2 regions of the Caballeronia sp. LZ019 genome follow, and region 2 is predicted to be linked to the other one. Evidence: riboswitches for the same ligand, from Rfam matches in the RefSeq annotation. Region 2 holds a riboswitch; the other holds the start of a gene.

Region 1 (9,267 bases), on a different contig from region 2:
ATTCAGGCCGATGGCGTGACGAAGAATCCGGCGTACGCGACGTTCAGGAACTTCATCGCGGCGAATCCGGTACCGGCGGTTTGAAGAAGGCGATGCGCCTTCGGGCCGCAAGGTCATCCGGCATAATGCATCGACCAATACGAACCATGTCGAGGTGTCGATGCTGCTGTCTGAACAGAACGTACTCGTGACCGGTGGCGCGCGCGGCCTGGGTGCGGCAATCGTCGAAGCGCTCGCACGCGAAGGCGCGGGCGTCGTCGTGAATTATCGCCGCAGCCAGAACGAGGCCGTGGCGCTGGCGGAGCGGCTCGGTCCGCGCGTCGTGGCCGTGCAGGCGGACGTCACGGATGCGTCTTCCGTTGCGCGCCTCTTCGACGAGGCGCGCGCACAAACCGGCCGGCCGGTGCATGCCGTCGTGAACAACGCACTCGCCGATTTCAGCTTCGATGGCGATGCGCGTCCGAAAATCGGCGACATCGCATGGACGCGCTTTCAGCAGCAGATCGACGGGGCGCTCAAGGGTGCGCTCAATACCATTCAGGCCGCATTGCCCGATATGCGCGCCGCCGGCTTCGGCCGCATTGTGAACGTGGGCACGAATCTCTTCCAGAACCCGGTCGTCCCGTATCACGATTACACGGCGGCGAAAGCGGCGTTGCTGGCGTTGACGAGAACCGCATCGAACGATCTGGGTCCGGACGGCATCACCGTGAACATGGTGTCGGGCGGCCTGTTGCGCACGACCGATGCGAGCAGCGCGACGCCGGAGGCCGTCTTCGACATGGTCGCCGGGTTCACGCCGCTGCGCCGCGTCACCACCCCGGCCGAATTCGCCGACGCCGTGCTGTTCTTCCTCTCGCCGTGGGCGCGTGCGGTGACGGGTCAGAACCTCGTCGTTGACGGGGGACTGGTCAAGGGCTGACGCAACGTCAGACCTCGCTTCGCTTCAACAGATAGTCGAGCCCGCCCACGCGATACCAGCGATAACCGAACGGTTCCAGCACGACACTGTGCTGGCCGTTGGCGTTGCCTTCACTGTGATCGTCGGAGAGCAGGTTGACGAGCCTGCCGCTTTCCGCCGCCGCCGGGCCGACGCGGAACTTGACCGTGCACGCGGCCGCGCCGAAGTTGTGCAGGCACACTACCGAGTTGTTGCGCCAGTCGTAGCGCAGCGCGAGCACGTCGTCACGCGACGTGCGGAGAATCGCGAAGTCGCCCCAGCTGATTTCGGGTACTTCCTTGCGCATGCGGATCATGCGCTCCATCCAGTTCAGGAGCGAATCCGGGTCCCTTCGCTGGCTCGCGACATTCACGCGCTCATAACCATACGGTCCGCCTGAAATCACCGGGCTGACCGGGCGCCCATGCTTCGTGAAGCCGGCGTGCGGCTCGGTCGACCACTGCATCGGCGTTCGCAGGCTTTCACGTTCCGGCAGGCGCAGATTGTCGCCCATGCCGATTTCATCGCCGTAACGCACAACCGGCGTTCCCGGCAGCGTGAACATCAGGCTGTATGCAAGCTCCAGACGGTGACGGTCGCCATCGAGCATCGGCGCAAGACGGCGGCGGATGCCGCGTTCGTAAAGCTGCATCGACGGGTCGGGGCCGAACGCGGCGAATACCGTCTCGCGCTCTTTCGGCGACAAGCGGCCGAGATCGAGTTCGTCGTGGTTGCGCAGAAAGACGCCCCATTGCGCAGTCGATGCACGCGACCTGGTCGCTTCGAGCGCTTTGCGCAGCGGCGCGGTATCGGCGCTCGCGAGCGCGTAGAACGTATTCTGATTGACCTGAAAGTTGAACATCATCTGCAGCCGCTCGCCGGCATCGCCGAAGTACTGCATGTCGGTGTGAGGCAGCACGTTGGCTTCCGCGAGAATGGTCGCGTCGCCTTCGCGCCACTGCAGGAACTCGCGGAACATGCGCAGCATGTCGTACTGCTGCGCGGGCTTCTTCACTTGCGCACCCTTGGTGGCGATGACGAACGGCACCGCGTCCATGCGGAACCCCGAGACGCCGAGCTGAAGCCAGAAGCCCATGATCTTCAGCAGTTCGGCCTGCACGTGCGGATTCGCGGTGTTCAGGTCGGGCTGGAAGTCGTAGAAGCGGTGGAAGTACCACATGGCCGCTTGCTTGTCGTAGGTCCAGGTGGACTTCTGCACGCCGGGAAAGACCACGCCGTCGTCCGCGCCGACCGGCCGCTTCTTCGACCATACATACCAGTCGCGATACCTGGAGTGCTCGTCGCGCCGCGCTTCCCTGAACCACGGATGCTGATCCGACGTGTGATTCACGACGAGGTCGATCAGCACGCGCAGGCCGCGCTGACGGCACGCGTGAGTGAATTCCGCGAAGTCGCCGAGCGTGCCGTAGCGCGGGTCGACGTTGTAGTAGTCGGAGATGTCGTAGCCGTTGTCGCGGCCGGGCGATGGCTGGAAGGGCATCAGCCAGATGGTGGTGATGCCGAGGCCCTGAAGATAGTCGAGCCGGCGCAGCAAGCCCTGAAAATCGCCGACGCCGTCGCCGTTCGCATCCATGAACGCGCCGACGGACAGGCAGTAGATGACCGCGTTCTTGTACCAGAGATCGTTGAGCATGCGCTTTGATCGAGGCCCGGTTCGTGTGCGTCCGAGTGTAACCGTGATTCATCCGGGCGGGCAATGCGGGAACGCGCGGCTTTTACGTGACATCCAATGCCGTGTCTGCCACTTCATCCGAGGAGAGGTCATATGAAAAGCATTCATTTCGCGCTCGCGGCGGCGCTCGCGTGGACGAGCATCGCGTGCCATGCGCAAGGAGCGGCGCCGACCGATCCGCAGATCGCGGCGATCGTCGTGACCGGCAATCAGGTCGATATCGACGCGGGCAAGCTCGCGGGCGACAGAACGAAATCGAAGGACGTGAAGGCATTCGCGCATCAGATGGTCACGGATCACACCGCTGTCAACAAGGCCGCGACCGACCTGGTGAAAAAGCTCGGCGTGACGCCGGAAGACAACGCGACGAGCCAGAGCCTCAAACAGGGCGGCGACATGAACATCGCCAGACTGAAGGGCGTGTCGGGGGCGAGTTTCGACAAGGCGTATATCGATCACGAGGTCGCCTATCATGAAAGCGTGCTCGATGCGCTCGACAAGACGCTCATCCCGAACGCGAAGAACGCAGAACTGAAGGCGCTGCTCGTGAAGGTGCGGCCGGCGTTCGTGGCCCATCTCCAACACGCGCGGCACGTGCAGGCGGAACTCGCGAAGAACGGTGCGTGACATGCGCCTGCTGATCTTGCTGATCTTGCTGATGAGCGCGCTCGTGCTGCCGGCCGATGCTATCGCGGCGACGCATGTCGTCGTGATCGAAGGCATGCGTTTCGATCCGCCTGCATTGACGGTGGCGCGCGGCGATCGCGTGGTGTGGATCAACAAGGACCTGTTACCGCATACCGCGACCGCCGACGCGAAGGCGTTCGATTCGCACGACATCGCGGCGAACGCTTCGTGGAGCTATGTGGCGCGCGATGCGGGACATTATGCGTATTCCTGCGCGCTGCATCCCGCGATGCACGCGGTCCTCGACGTACGGCAATGACGACGATGATTCCGGCGACAGACAGCACCAACGACGAACTCGCCATGGCGCGGCGCATCGTGGCGGGCGACCGCGCCGCGTTCGAAACGATGATGCGGCGGCATAACCGCCGGCTATATCGGCTCGCGCGCGCGACCTTGCGCAACGATGCCGAAGCCGAAGACGCGCTGCAGGATGCGTATCTGCACGCGTATCGATCGATGAACCAGTTTCGCGGCGATGCGCAGTTGTTCACGTGGCTCTCGCGCCTCGTCCTGAACGAATGCTTCGCGCGATTGCGGCGTTCGTCGCGTCGTCAGAATGTGATTCCTATCGTGGATGCGCCCGACTTCATCGACCATGCCGATACCGCACGCACGCGCGACGATGCCCCCGACGAGGCGCTGGCGCGTGCGCAAGTGCGCGCGTTGCTCGAACGCAAGCTCGATGAATTGCCGGAACTGTTCCGCGTCGTGTTCGTGCTGCGATCGATCGAGGAGATGAGTGTCGAGGAGACCGCGCAGTGTCTGAACATTCCCGAAGCGACGGTGCGCAGCCGGCATTTTCGGGCGCGCAGCCTGTTGCGCGAATCGCTTGCGCAGGCCTTCGATCTCGCCGAGCGCGATGTGTTCGAATTCGGCGGATCGCGTTGCGATCGCATCGTTGCGAACGTCCTTTTCAAGCTATTTGGTGGCGCCTCATAGCAATCATGCCGTGTTAAGCTTTCGCTTCTCGCTGGGGAGTAGCCGGCTTTCCGTCACACGGAAAGCGCTCATGTCAACACACTCGGTCCATCCATTCGGATCGTGGCATGAGCAGCCATCAAAGGTTGGCAAGACCATCGACGGAACGCGCCTTCAGGTCGGGCGGCGCGTTGCGTCGTCGATCTTCGCCCGACCAGAGCCCCGTTCGATGAACCTCGCCTCCACGATCTTCCTCGCCTTCGCCATGTCCACCGACGCCTTCGCGGCCGCCGTCGGCAAGGGCGCGAGCCTGCGCAAGCCACGCGTCACCGAAGCGCTCAGAACGGGCGTCATCTTCGGCATCATCGAGGCGATCACGCCGCTCGTCGGCTGGGCCATCGGCAGGACGGCGGCGCAGTACGTCACGGCGTGGGATCACTGGATCGCGTTCGGGCTGCTGCTGTTGCTGGGCGCGCGCATGATCCGCGAAGGCTGCGGCAAAGCCGGCCACGCGGACGAGAAGCCCAGCGCGCATTCGTTCTGGGTGCTGGCCGCGACCGGCTTTGCAACGAGCATCGATGCGATGGCCGTCGGCGCGGGCCTCGCTTTCATCGACGTGGATATCTTCTCGACGGCCGCGACAATCGGTTTTGCGACGATGCTGATGGTGACCATCGGCGTGATGATCGGCCGGGTCGTGGGCGCGACCATCGGCAAGCGCGCGGAGATCGTCGGCGGGCTGGTGCTGATCGGCGTCGGCAGCATGATTCTCGCGCAGCATCTCGGCTACGTCCGTTGAGCGCCGAGGCTGCGCTCAGGCCGCTTGCCCGGCGCGGCGCGTCACATGTTCGACCATCCGCTGGGCCGCCGGCTGCAACAGGTCGAAGCCCTTGAAGCAGACCACGAAGCGCCGTTCCGCCCAGGCATCGACGAGCGGAATGACCGCGACGCCGAATACGGAGCGATACGTCGCCGCGACCTCCACCGGCACGACGCTGATGCCGAGGCCCGCTGCGACGACACGAAACGCCGCATCGAAACTGGACACGATCACGCGATACGACAGCGTCTTGCCGACGCTTGCGGCGGATGGCCTGAGCATCGTATGGACGGCGGTTGACGGCAACAGCCCGACGTGCTCGTACTGAAGCGTGTCCTCGAAGCTCACGCGTGTCTCGTTGGCGAGCGGATGATCGGGATGCACGGCGAGCGCGAGCCGGTCGCGTCGATAAGGCTCGTGCTGCAAGATGGCTGATCGTTGACGGCGCGCTGGTGGTGATCGCAAGCGGCATCGCGTTCGGTCAGGCCCGCTCGGTGCCGATGCTGATCGCGCTGGGCGTGCTCATCAGTCTCGCGGGACAGACCATCTCGGTGTGCTATCACGCCTATCAGGCCGAGCTTTTCCCGACCGCCATCCGTTGCCGCGCCAATGGGCTGGTGTACTCGGCGAGCCGCATCGGCGCCATGATGTCGGGCTTCATCATCGCGGCGCTGTTGCGGGATTTTGGCGTGGTCGGCGTGTTCGCGGGCATCACCGCCTGCATGCTCGTGGTCGTGCTCTCCATCGGGATATTCGGACCCCGAACGAACGGCAAGCGTCTCGAGGAGCTGTGTCACTGAAGCGATCGATGCACGCGGCGGCGCGTCACTTGCCGTACATGTCGAAGTCGAAGTACTTCGCCTCGATCTTGCGATACGTTCCATCGCGCAGGATGTCCGCCATCGCGCCATTCAGCGCGTCGCGAAGATCGGGGTCTGATTTGCGGACCCCGGCGGCATCGCCGTCGCCCATGATCTTCGGGTCATAGACGACATCGCCCGCGAACGCGAAGCCCTTGCCCGCCGGCGTCGCGAGAAAGCCGAGCTTGCCTTGCACGGCGTCCATCAGCACGGCATCGACGCGGCCCGCGGTCAGGTCCGCATACGCCTGGTCGTAGCTCGGATACGCGACCACATCCACGCCCGACGCCGCCCATTTCTCACGCGCGTACGTCTCCTGCACCGTGCCTTGCTCGACGGCGACGCGCTTGCCCGCGAGCTTCGATGCCTCAGGCAGCAGATGCGCGCTTTCCTTCGCGATCAGACGGGTCTGATTGCGATACAGCCGCTCGGTGAAGTCGATTTGCTGGCGGCGCTTTTCATTCGCGGCCATCGACGACAGGATCACATCGAACTTGCGCGCCTGCAGTCCGGGAATGAGGCCGTCGAAGCTGCTCTGCACCCACACGCATTTCGCCTTCAGCTTCGCGCACAGCGCATTGCCCAGGTCGATATCGAAGCCCTGCACCGCGCCGTCCTTCGTGACGGATTCGAACGGCGGATAGGTCGGATCGACGCCGACGCGGATCGTGCTCCATTCCTTCGCCGTCGCCATCGTGCTGGCCGCCATCAGGGCGAGGGCGGCGGCGGTCATCATCGTCTTTGCGCGTGGGGTATTCATTCGGCTTCCTAAGTATGTTTCGGTGTGGTTGGCGGTGTTTGCAATCAGCTTGGAAAATCGCCGCGCGTGAAGGCGTCGTTGACGGCGATGGAATCGGCGATCTCGTCGACCGTGACGGGCTTGATCGGCGCGCGGATGCGGTAATAGCCGACATCGCCGACCGGACGTTGCTGCACTTGCGCGATCAACTCGCCGACCGTCGTGCCGCACCATCGGCCCTGACACGGCCCCATGCCGCAGCGCGAGAACGCCTTCATCTGATTCGGGCCCTGGCAGCCGAGCGCCGCGATACGGCGAATCTCGCCCGCGCTGATCTCTTCGCACCGGCACACGGTCACGTCATCGGCGGGGCGGCGCAGCGCAGCGGGCGGCGTGTACAGCGCATCGAGCAGCGGGCGCACGGCGAGATGGCGCTTCATCGCGCGCAAGGCAGGGCGGCTCCTTGCATCGCGCGACGGGGCATCGAGTGCACCGAGTTCGCGCGCGATGTCGAGCGCCGCGAGCGTGCCAGCGTGCATCGCGGCCTTCGCACCGCCGATGCCCGCGCCATCGCCCGCAATCCAGACATGTTCGACACTGCTTCTGCCCCGCGCATCCGTGCGCGGACGCCAGCACGCGGACGGCGCATCCCACTCGTGCTCGCAGCCGAGCGAGCGGGGCAGTTGTGTCGATGGAATCACGCCCTGATGCAGCAGCACGAGCGGCGTGTGGATGACCTGCTGCGCGCCGCTCGCATCGATGAAACGCACGCGTTCGGCGCGGCCTTCGCCTTCGATCGAGAACGCGCTCGCCCCGCGATGAACCGGGATGCCAGCGCCTTTCACCGCGCGCATCATGCGCAGGCCCTTGAGCAGATAATCCGCGCCGGCAAGCGCGGGCAGCGCATGCGGTAACGCGGTGCGCCACGCGTCGAGCGGCGTGGTGTCGATGATCGCGCGCACGCGGCGCCCCGCTTCGAGCAATTGCGACGCGAAAAGCCACAGAAGCGGGCCGCTACCCGCAAGCACCGCATCCTGCGACGGCGCGAGTCCCGACGACTTGACGAGCGTCTGCGCCGCGCCGATGCCCAGCACGCCCGGCAACGTCCATCCCTTTACGGGCCACGGACGCTCCTGCGCGCCGGTGGCGATCAGCACTGCGCGCGCCGCGACTTCGAGCGTGCCGCCGTGTTCATCGTGGGGCTTACGCGTCAGCATCGCGATGACGCGGCCGTTCTCGAACGCGATCTGCCAGACCGTGCATCGCACGAGATGCTTCGCGCCGCTGCCGGTGAAGCGTTCGATGAGCGCGCGGCCTGCGAGATAGTCGTCGCCGAGCACGGTCGCATCGGCGAGCGGCGACTGCGCGGCGTCGCGATAAATCTGTCCGCCGGGCGCGTGGCTCTCGTCGGCCACGACGACATCCAGCCCCGCCGCGCGCGCTTCGATCGCGGCCGACATGCCCGCCGGTCCCGCGCCGACGATCAGCAGATCGCACGTCGCCTGCGTCATGCGAGCCTCGCTTTGCCGCTCATCGCGCGCACGCGCATGCCGTCGCGCACGCGCGTCATGCACGCCTGCACGTTCGGCACGCCATCGACTTCGACGAGGCAGTCGAAGCACACGCCCATCATGCAAAACGGGCCGCGTGCCGTGCCGGCGACGGGCGTCGTGCGGCACGACGCCGCGCCGCTTTCCAGCAACGCGGCGGCGATGGAGTAATGCGTGGGCACATGCCGCTCGGCGCCGTCGATGTCGATGCGCACCGTGCGCGCAGGCAGGGTTGCGAGAGGTTCAAATAGCGTGGGCATCGGTCGATTTGGAAAAACGTGTGGCGACGAAAGGATCAAGAATCGAGGGCTTGCCGCCGCCCGCGATCCACGGCGCGATGACGTCCGCGTGCGCGGCGGCGAGCGTCACGCCGCTGTGGCAGATGGCGAGGAATGCGCCGGGATGCGCGGACGATTCCTCATAGACCGGCAGGCCGTCCGGCGTCATGATGCGCAGCGCGCCCCACGACCGCACGATGCGTGCAGCGCCGAGCAGCGGGAACGCGGTGCGCGCGCGCCGCGCGATATCGGCCATTACGGCGCGCGTCTGGCCGTCGTCGAAGCCGACCTGTTCCGCGGAATCGCCGAGCAGGACGGAGCCTTCGCGCGTCTGACGCACGACGAGCGTCGGATAATCGAGGAACGGCGCGAGGCGCTCCGTCACCATGATCTGTCCACGCAGCGGCGTGATGGGCGCGTGCATGCCGATCATCGGGGCGAGGCGCGCGTTGTCGAGACCGGCGGCAAGCACGACGCGTTCTGCTTCGAGCGTGCCGTTCGTCGTATCGACTTCGAAGCGGCCCGCGCGCGGGCGAATCTCCCGCACTTCGTTATGAGGCAAATACGTGCCGCCATGAAGCCGGAAGGCCTGCTGTATCGCGCGCAGCGTGTAGAGCGGGCTCGCGTGGCCATCGTGCGGCGAGTACAGCGCGCCCGCCAGCGCATCGGATGCCGTCGGCACCCGTGCCTTCAGCGCCTTCACGTCGAGCACTTCATAGGTCAGCGACGCATCCTGTGCGCGGATCGATTCGAGCAGGCGATGCCCGGCGTCGAGCTGT
Region 2 (9,267 bases):
CGCTGCAATCGACGCTCGGCGCTGAGCAGAACCGCTTCACGTCGGCTGTCTCCAGCCTGCAATCGCAGTCGACCAACCTGAGCTCGGCACAATCGGCGATCACCGACGCAGACTTCGCACAAGAAACCGCGAACCTGTCGAAGGCGCAAGTGCTGCAGCAAGCCGGTATCTCGGTTCTGGCGCAAGCGAACTCGATGCCGCAGCAAGTGCTGAAGCTCCTCGGCTAAAGCACCTTCACTCACCCCGCTGCGTTCTGGCGGGGTTCAGTGCGCGACTGGGAGGCTTGCCTCCCAGCTTTCGTTAGCGGCGCGCAAAGACGTACCCCGCGCCGCTCACGAAAGCTCGCAACATATAGGCAGTCCGTCCGGAGCATCCGATGACCACCACCACCTCGACCACGAGTTCGACCGACATCAGCGCCACGCTGGCCGCTGCCGCGCAGTCCATCATCAGCGGCGCGACCAATTCCTCGCTCGACGTCTCCACGCTCGTCTCCTCGATCGTCACCGCCAAGACGACGGGCCAGGCCACGCAGATCGCGAAGAAGACGGCGAGCGACAACACGCTGTTGTCCGCCGTGTCGCAGATCAAGTCCGCGCTCTCCTCGCTGCAATCGTCCCTTTCCAGCCTGTCCGACGGCACGGGGCTCGCAGCGTACACGGCGACGGCCAGCGGCAGCGGACTGACCGCCACCGCCGGCACGAGCGCGGTCGCCGGTTCGTATGAGATCAAGGTCAACAACGTGGCGAGCGCGCAGAAGATTTCATCGACGGCGCACGCGGCCACCGACACCTTCGGCGCCGGCACGCTCACGCTGAGTCTCGGATCCAGTTCGATGAACGTCACGCTCGACGGCACCAACACGCTCGCGAGCATCGCATCGTCGATCAACTCGGCGAACGACAACCCCGGCATCAGCGCGACCATCGTGACCGGCACGGACGGCCAGCACCTCGTGCTCGCCTCGAAGACCACGGGCGCGGCGAACACGATCTCGGTGACTGCGGGCGCGGGCGTCGATTCATCGCTTTCGTACAGCGCGGGCAGCAGCAATTTCACGGAAACGTCGAAGGCGCAGGATGCGTCGCTGACGGTTGACGGCACCGCGGTCACGAGCTCGACGAACACACTCACGACGGCCATCGGCGGCGTGACGCTCAATCTCGCGTCGGCTGCGGCGGGCAGCACGCAAACGCTGACCGTGGCGTCCGACACGACCACGGAAAAGAGCACGATCAAGGCGTTCGTCGATTCCTACAACTCCTTCGTGAGCCAGGCTGCGGCGCTGTCCACTTTCGACTCGACGAAAGCCGCCGGCTCGCAAGGCGGCGCACTGCTCGGCGATTCGATGCTGCAGACGATCAGAAGCACGCTCGCGAACATCGTCACGAGCGGTGTGACGTCCGGCTCCGGATCGACGTCGACGACCACGAACCTGGCTTCGATCGGCATCGACCTTCAGGACGACGGCACGCTGTCGATCGACGACTCCAAGCTCTCGACCGCGCTCTCGAACAGCCCGACGCGCGTGCAGCAGTTGTTCAGCCAGACGAACGGCATCGGCAAGCAGCTCAGCTCGAAGATCACGACGTTCCTGCAGACGGGCGGCGTCATCGACACGCGCACGACGGCGCTCAACGCCGACCTCAAGAGCCTGACCGATCAGACGGCCAAGCTGCAGACCTACGCCGACAGCCTGACCTCGCAATACAACGCGCAATTCACGGCGCTCAACACGCTGATGGCGACGATGCAGAACAACACCGCGTATCTGACGCAGCTCTTCGGCGGCACGAACAGCGCGGGCGCGCTGGCGACGAACAAGTAACCCGCGACGCACGGAGACGGATGTGAGCCAACACGAATTGCTGACGAACGCAGTGACGCTGACCCGCGCGATGGCCGCGGCGGCCGCCGCTGGCGACTGGATCGAAGCCGCGCGCGTGGCCGAACTGCGCTCGCCGGTCATCATGCAGTTGCAGAACGACCGCGATTCCGCGACGCTGCAGGCGGCTCGCGACATTCAGGCGCTCGATGCCTCGCTGATGCAGACGGCGGAAGCGGCGCGCATGTCGCTCGGCGAGGGCTTTCGTGAAGCCACCGCTCGCATCGACGCGGCGAGCCGCTATCAACAGGCCGCGCGCCTCTAAAGTTTTCCGGATCGGGGCCGATAAACAAACAACAACAAGAACAACGCGTCGATGTCCGACGCGCCGCCTGAACATCGATGCCCGCCTCGCGCGGGCATTTTCTTTTGCGGGCTCAGTGCGCGCCTAGCGGCCGAGGGTCAGCGTCAGATAGGCGGCGTACAGCACGCCATTGCCCAGCAGCGCCCAGAGCGCGACGCCATTGCCGCGTGCATGAAAACGCAGCCACGCCGCCGCCGCAAGCGTGATCAGCACGCCGGTCAGCACTTCGATTCGCGGCTCCCACGGCGTCAGCATGATGCCGATAGCGGGCAAGAGCGTCCCCTGAAACACCATCGCGCCGGTGATGTTGCCGAACGCGAGCGTGTCCTTGCCGCGCCGCGCCCACAGGATGCTGTTCACCTTCTCGGGCAGCTCCGTAGCGATCGGAATGATGATGAGCGACAGCAGCAGCGCCGATACCCCGAGCGCCTGCGACACGCCTTCGACCCCGTGAATGAAGCCCTTCGCCCCGCCGACGAGCAGCACGATGCCGGCGAGGAACTGCAGCATGATGGACCCGAGGCTGGTCTTCAGGCCGAGACGCGAGATAAAGAGCGTTTCGGGTGCTTCCGTGCCGTGCCCGCTTTCGACGAGATTCGCGGAAGCGCGGAACGTCGCGACGACATAGATGATGTACAGCACGACGAGCCCGCCCGCGAACAGCGCGCGCACTTGCCACGCATGATGCGGCACGAACATCGCGCCTGCCGCGATCAAAAACGCCACGAGGAAGAAGTTGAGGTCACGCGTGAAGCCGCTGCGCTCGGGCGTGATGACGCCGCGCAAGCCGCGCGACTTCACGATGGCGAGCGTCATCAGGCAGGTGGAGAGTGTCGCGAGCATCAGCGGTGCGCCGAGAATCGCGCCGACGCCGATTTCTTCGTTGACCGCGCGGCTCGCGGTGCCGCCCAGGAGCGCGATGATCGGCACGGTGGTCTCCGGCAATGCCGTGCCGACCGCCGCGAACAGCGAACCGGTGACGCCTTCCGAGATGCCGAGCCGTTCGCCCAGATGTTCGAGCGCGTTGGTGAAGAGTTCGGATGCGATCAGGATGATCGCGAGCATGAATGCGAGTTCGAGGAAGAGCATCGTCATGCGGCACCCCGCATCGAACGATGGAAAGCGGACGCGGCGCCAGTGCGAATGCCAGCGCGGGTGAACAATGAATATTGTGATTGTGGGGACACGACGATGATTCCACGGCCGGACGTCAGCGAACCATGATGCGCCACGCCCGTCCGACCAGGAACGACATAGCGCATCAATGGTCTCGCCAAACCGGACCGGTCGAACGCGCCACGGCAGAGAAAGCCGAGGATGTTGACGCGTTCTCCTTCGCAAGACGAAGGAAGGCTACTCCCCAAAGACGGGGGCCAGTGTAGCGTGACGCGCACGGTTCGGCAAGCCGCGCGCCCGCGCGAGGCATAACGGTATGCGCAATGCTTCGTTGTGACGGCTCGCGCCGTTGGATAAGCTGTCGCGCGGGCGCGGCGCTTGCACGCGTCGCCGTGCCCGGTAGATCCCGAGCAACAAGAAAACCGATGTGTGACCGAGAGTCACGGGAGAATCCATGCGCCTCAACCGCTCCAAAGTCCGCGCCACCGCCGCGCTCGCAGCCGCCCTCGTGGCCGCGCCGATCCTCGCGATGTCGAAGCCGCTCACCGTATGCACGGAATCGAGTCCGGATGGCTTCGATGTCGTCCAGTTCAATTCCCTCGTGACGACGAACGCATCGGCGGACGTCGTCTTCAATACGCTCGTCTCGTACGACGAGGCCGCGAAGAAGGTCGCGCCATCGCTTGCGCAGAAGTGGGACGTATCGAGCGATGGGCTCACGTACACGTTCCATCTGCGCCCGAACGTGCAATTCCAGACCACCGACTACTTCAAGCCCACGCGCCCGCTCAACGCGGATGACGTCGTTTTCACGTTCGAGCGCATGCTGTCGGACAGCAATCCGTGGCACAAGGTGGCGGGCGCAAGCGGCTTTCCACATGCGCAGTCGATGGGCCTCGTGAAGCTCATCAAGGCTGTAACGAAGGTCGACGACCAGACGGTGAAATTCCAACTGAACGAGCCGAACGCGACCTTCGTGCCGATCCTCACGATGGGCTTCGCATCGATCTATTCGGCCGAGTACGCGGACCGGTTGCTGAAGGAGAACAGGCAGCTCGACATCAACAGCAAGCCCATCGGCACGGGCCCGTTCGTGCTCAGGAGCTACACGAAGGATGCGGTCATCCGCTACGACGTGAACCCGTCGTACTGGGGACCGAAGCCGAAGGTCGATCGCCTGATCTATGCGATCACGCCCGATGCCTCGGTGCGCGCGCAGAAGATCAAGGCGGGCGAATGTCAGATTGCGCTGTCGCCGAAGCCGCAGGACGTGCTCGATGCGAAGAGGGACAAGTCGCTCGAGGTGAGCGAGACGCCGGCGTTCATGACGGCCTTCGTCGCGCTGAACACGCAGAAGAAGCCGCTCGACAATCCGAAGGTGCGCCAGGCGCTGAACATGGCGTTCGATCGCACGACGTACATGAAGACCGTGTTCGACAACACCGCATCGCCGGCGGTGAATCCGTATCCGCCGAATACGTGGAGCTACGACAAGAGCGTGCAGGCTTATCCCTATTCGACGGATCGCGCGAAGAAGCTGCTTGCCGATGCGGGCCTGCCGAACGGCTTTGAGACGACGATCTGGGTGCGTCCGAATGGCAGCGTACTGAATCCGAATCCGAAGGCAGGCGCGGAGTTGCTTCAGGCCGATCTGGCGAAGATCGGCGTGAAGGCGCAGGTGAAGGTGATCGAATGGGGCGAGCTGATCAAGGAAGCGAAGCAGGGCCAGCACGACATGCTGTTCATGGGCTGGGCCGGCGACAACGGCGATCCGGATAACTATCTTTCGCCGCTATTCAGTTGCAATGCGGTGAAGTCCGGCATCAACTTCGCGCGCTTCTGCGATGCGCAGCTCGACAAGCTGATCGCGGATGGCAAGGCGACGCCCGATGTCGCGAAGCGCACGAAATCGTATGTCGACGCGCAGAAGATCATCCACGATCAGGCGCTGTGGATTCCGCTCGTGTATCCGACGGCCGCGGCGCTGACACGCGCGAATGTCAGCGGGTATAACGTGAGTCCGTTCGGGCGGCAGAATTTCGGGGCGGTTTCGGTGCAGTAAACGGAGACGTCACGCCGGCGCGAACCGCATCACCCCATCCGCGCCGGTCCGACGCTTCAACGCGCCCTCGAGCCAGAGCAGATTCAAATGCGCGAGCGCCTCCCCGAGCGCGAACGTCATCTGGTGAATATCGAGCTGGCGCTTGAACATGATGGGCACGATATCGGCGGCGCTGCAGGGCTTCGTGGCGCACGCCTCCCGCACTTCCGCCAGCCGCGCGCGATGATGCTCCCTCAGTTGCCCGATGCGCGTCTGCACGCCGCGAAACGGCTTGCCGTGCGACGGAAGCGCGAGGACATCGGCGGGCATGGCTTCATAGCGGCCGAGCGATTCCAGATACAGCGCAAGCGGATTGCCTTCCGGCTCGATCGCGAACACCGACACGTTCGTCGAGATGCGCGGCAACACCATGTCGCCGGAAATCAGCAGCGTGTCCGATGCGCAATACAACGCGCTATGTTCGGGCGAATGGCCATAGCCCGTCACCACTTCCCATTCTCGCTCGCCGATGCGCAAGCGATCGCCATCGCGGATACGGCGAAACTCACGCGGCACGGAAGGCACGAGCGTCGGGTAATAGCTGTCGCGCTTCTTGAGCGCTTCGAGCGATGCTTCATCGGTCAGGCCGTGCGTCGCGAAATGCCGCGCCGCGCGTTCGCCGCCAGCGTTGGAACCGTCGCCTGCGGCCATCACGCGGCCCATCGCGTATTCGCCGAGCGAGATCCAGAGCCGCACGTTCCAGCGTTGCCGGTCGCCGCCATTGCAGAGCCAGTCGGCAAGACCGAGGTGGTCGGGATGACAATGCGTGACGATCACGCGCAACACGGGCAGGCCGTCGAGCACGGTATCGAAGACACGCTCCCAGCTCGCGCGGATGCCGTCGTTTGCAATGCCGCAATCGATGACCGTCCAGCCTCGCACGCCGTCGATCTCATCGCGCAAAAGCCAGAGATTGATGTGATCGAGCGCGAACGGCAGCGGCATGCGCAGCCAGTGGACGCCAGGCGCCACTTCCTTCACGCCGCCCGGCTCGGGCAATTCGTCGGCGAATACATAATCGAGCTGGTGTTCGAGTGCGTTCATCGTTGTGCCTTAGGGATTTTCGCCGCATTGCAATCCGGCGAGGTTGACGATAACGTAAACGTCATTCTATCGTTGGACGCCTGTCCGCGCGTCGCGCTTTCCAGATGACTCAGCCCACGCATTACACGATCACCGAACTGGCGCGCGAGTTCGACGTCACGCCGCGCGCCATCCGCTTCTACGAAGATCAGGGCCTTCTCGCACCGCGACGCGAAGGCGCGAACGGCCTGCGCCGCGTGTATTCGCCGCGCGACCGCACGCGGCTGAAGCTCACATTGCGCGGCAAGCGGCTCGGCTTCACGCTGTCGGAAATTCGCACGCTGCTCGATCTCTACGATTCCCCGACCGGCTCGGCGACGCAACTGCGCGCGTTCATCGACACCATCGCCGCGCATCGGGAAGTGCTGCAGCGTCAGCTCGAAGACCTCAACACCACGCTCACCGAACTGGCCGCTTACGAAGAGCAAGGCCGCGCGCTGCTCGCGGCCGGCATCGACAAGCGGACGCGCCGGTCGAAAGCCGCCTGATGCGAGCCGACATGAACCACTTCCCCAAGCTGCTCTCGTCGCAAATCGGCTTCGATGTGGCGCAGACGCTGCTCGAAGGGTTCGACCGGCACTACCGCGTGTTCCGCGAAGCCGCGGTCAAGGCGAAGACGCTGTTCGAGCAAGGCGACTGGCACGCGCTCTCGCAGCTTGCGCGCGAGCGCATCACGTCGTACGACGAGCGCGTCGACGAATGCGTGGCGCGGCTCGAAGACGAGTACGACGCCGAGAACATCGACGACGACGTGTGGCAGCAAATCAAGCTGCATTACATCGGCCTGTTGACGACGCACCGCCAGCCGGAGTGCGCCGAAACCTTCTTCAACTCGGTGTGCTGCAAGATCCTGCATCGCTCGTACTTCAACAACGACTTCATCTTCGTGCGGCCGGCCATCTCGACCGAGTACATCGAGAACGACGAGCCCGCCGCGAAGCCGACATACCGCGCGTATTACCCGGACAAGGACGGCCTGGCCGCCACCCTCGAACGCATCGTCACCAACTTCCAGTTGCAGCCGCCGTTCGAAGACCTGACGCGCGACGTGCAATGCGTGATGCAATCGCTGAGAGACACCTTCGGCGACTTCGCGCCCGCGCCGAATTTCCAGATTCACGTGCTGTCGTCGCTGTTCTTTCGCAACAAGGCGGCGTATATCGTCGGGCGCATCATTCACGGCGATTCGCTGCTGCCTTTCGCCATCGCCGTCCGTCACACCCGCCCCGGCCTGCTCGCGCTCGATACGGTGCTGCTCGAGCGCCAGCAACTGCTCATCATCTTCAGCTTTTCGCATTCGTATTTTCTCGTCGACATGGAAGTGCCGTCGGCCTACGTGCAGTTTCTGGGCAGCATCATGCCGGCGAAGCCGAACGCGGAAATCTATACGTCGCTGGGGCTTCAGAAGCAGGGCAAGAACCTCTTCTATCGCGACCTGCTGCATCACCTGAAGCATTCGAGCGATCAGTTCATCATCGCGCCGGGCATCAAGGGTCTCGTGATGATCGTGTTCACGCTGCCGTCGTTTCCTTATGTGTTCAAGCTCATCAAGGATGCGTTTCCGCCGCCGAAAGACACCACGCGCGCGAAGATCGAGGACAAGTACCTGCTCGTGAAACGCCACGACCGGCTGGGCCGCATGGCCGATACGCTCGAATATTCCAGCGTCGCGCTGCCGCTCGCGCGGCTCGATCATTCGCTGATCCGCGAACTGGAGAAGGAAGCGCCATCCATGATCGAATACGAAGGCGACAAGCTGGTCATTCGACATGTGTATATCGAGCGGCGCATGGTGCCGCTCAACCTTTTCCTGCAGAACGGCAACGCCGATGACATCGATCACGGCATCAAGGAATTCGGCGATGCGATCAAGCAGTTGATCCAGGCCAACATCTTTCCCGGCGATATGCTGTACAAGAACTTCGGCGTGACGCGTCATGGCCGCGTGGTGTTCTACGATTACGACGAGATCGAGTACCTGACCGATTGCAACGTGCGCCGCGTGCCGCCGCCGCGCAACGAGGAAGACGAACTGTCGGGCGAGCCGTGGTATACCGTCGGGCCGCACGATATCTTTCCCGAAACGTACGGCACGTTCCTGCTCGGCGATCCGCGCGTGCGCGAAGCATTTATGCGTCATCACGCGGATTTCTTCGACCCTGCGCTATGGCAGCGTCACAAGGAGCAATTGCTGCGAGGCGAACTCGCCGATTTTTTCCCCTACGACGGAGCCATCCGTTTCTGCGTCCGTTACCCGGACCGATTCGACAAGGCATCCGCACGCGCCGCGTGAGTCGCGGCGCATCCTCGAAACATGCAACACGCAACACAGCAAACGAACATGACTGACCGAAACAACGACGCCGCTCATCCCCTCGCCCATCTCTTGGACAACAACCAGAGCTGGGTCACGCGCAAGCTCGCCGAGGACGCGGAATTCTTCGAGCGGCTCGCGCATCAGCAGGCGCCGGAATACCTGTGGATCGGCTGCTCCGATTCGCGCGTGCCGGCCAACCAGATCATCGGCTTGCCGCCGGGCGAAGTGTTCGTGCATCGGAATATCGCGAACGTGGTCGTGCACTCGGACCTCAACGCGCTGTCGGTGATTCAATTCGCCGTCGATCTGCTGAAGGTGAAGCACATCATGGTCGTCGGCCATTACGGCTGCTCGGGCGTGGGCGCGGCGCTCGTCGGACGGCGCGTGGGTCTCGCGGACAACTGGCTGCGTCACGTGGAAGACGTGCGCGAGAAGCACGCCGCGCTGCTCGACGAATGGCC

Evidence for each region. Region 2 has a riboswitch for manganese ahead of P9255_RS19875 (sodium:calcium antiporter). Riboswitches for the same ligand answer to the same signal wherever they lie in the genome.
Region 1: it holds a riboswitch for manganese, as region 2 does, so the genes downstream of both, mntP (manganese efflux pump MntP) here and P9255_RS19875 (sodium:calcium antiporter) in region 2, are expected to answer to the same signal.

What each region holds. Positions count from the first base shown of each region.
Region 1 covers NZ_JARTVZ010000001.1:198,611-207,877, forward strand. Annotated here, with positions in the region: gene P9255_RS00830 (glycosyl hydrolase) at 1-84, shown strand, start outside; gene P9255_RS00835 (3-oxoacyl-ACP reductase) at 161-922, shown strand; gene P9255_RS00840 (alpha-amylase family protein) at 930-2,594, opposite strand; gene P9255_RS00845 (DUF4142 domain-containing protein) at 2,727-3,260, shown strand; gene P9255_RS00850 (cupredoxin family copper-binding protein) at 3,262-3,579, shown strand; gene P9255_RS00855 (RNA polymerase sigma factor) at 3,576-4,262, shown strand; yybP-ykoY riboswitch at 4,284-4,460, shown strand; gene mntP (manganese efflux pump MntP) at 4,471-5,040, shown strand; partial or broken gene P9255_RS00865 (LysR substrate-binding domain-containing protein) at 5,056-5,487, opposite strand; partial or broken gene P9255_RS00870 (MFS transporter) at 5,487-5,861, shown strand; gene P9255_RS00875 (ABC transporter substrate-binding protein) at 5,887-6,681, opposite strand; gene P9255_RS00880 (NAD(P)/FAD-dependent oxidoreductase) at 6,726-8,171, opposite strand; gene P9255_RS00885 ((2Fe-2S)-binding protein) at 8,168-8,470, opposite strand; gene P9255_RS00890 (FAD-dependent oxidoreductase) at 8,454-9,267, opposite strand, start outside.
Region 2 covers NZ_JARTVZ010000005.1:1,366,916-1,376,182, reverse strand. Annotated here, with positions in the region: gene P9255_RS19890 (flagellin domain-containing protein) at 1-227, shown strand, start outside; gene fliD (flagellar filament capping protein FliD) at 377-1,828, shown strand; gene P9255_RS19880 (flagellar protein FliT) at 1,851-2,150, shown strand; gene P9255_RS19875 (sodium:calcium antiporter) at 2,274-3,284, opposite strand; yybP-ykoY riboswitch at 3,391-3,563, opposite strand; gene P9255_RS19870 (ABC transporter substrate-binding protein) at 3,760-5,367, shown strand; gene P9255_RS19865 (MBL fold metallo-hydrolase) at 5,377-6,450, opposite strand; gene P9255_RS19860 (MerR family DNA-binding transcriptional regulator) at 6,555-6,977, shown strand; gene aceK (bifunctional isocitrate dehydrogenase kinase/phosphatase) at 6,989-8,782, shown strand; gene can (carbonate dehydratase) at 8,831-9,267, shown strand, end outside.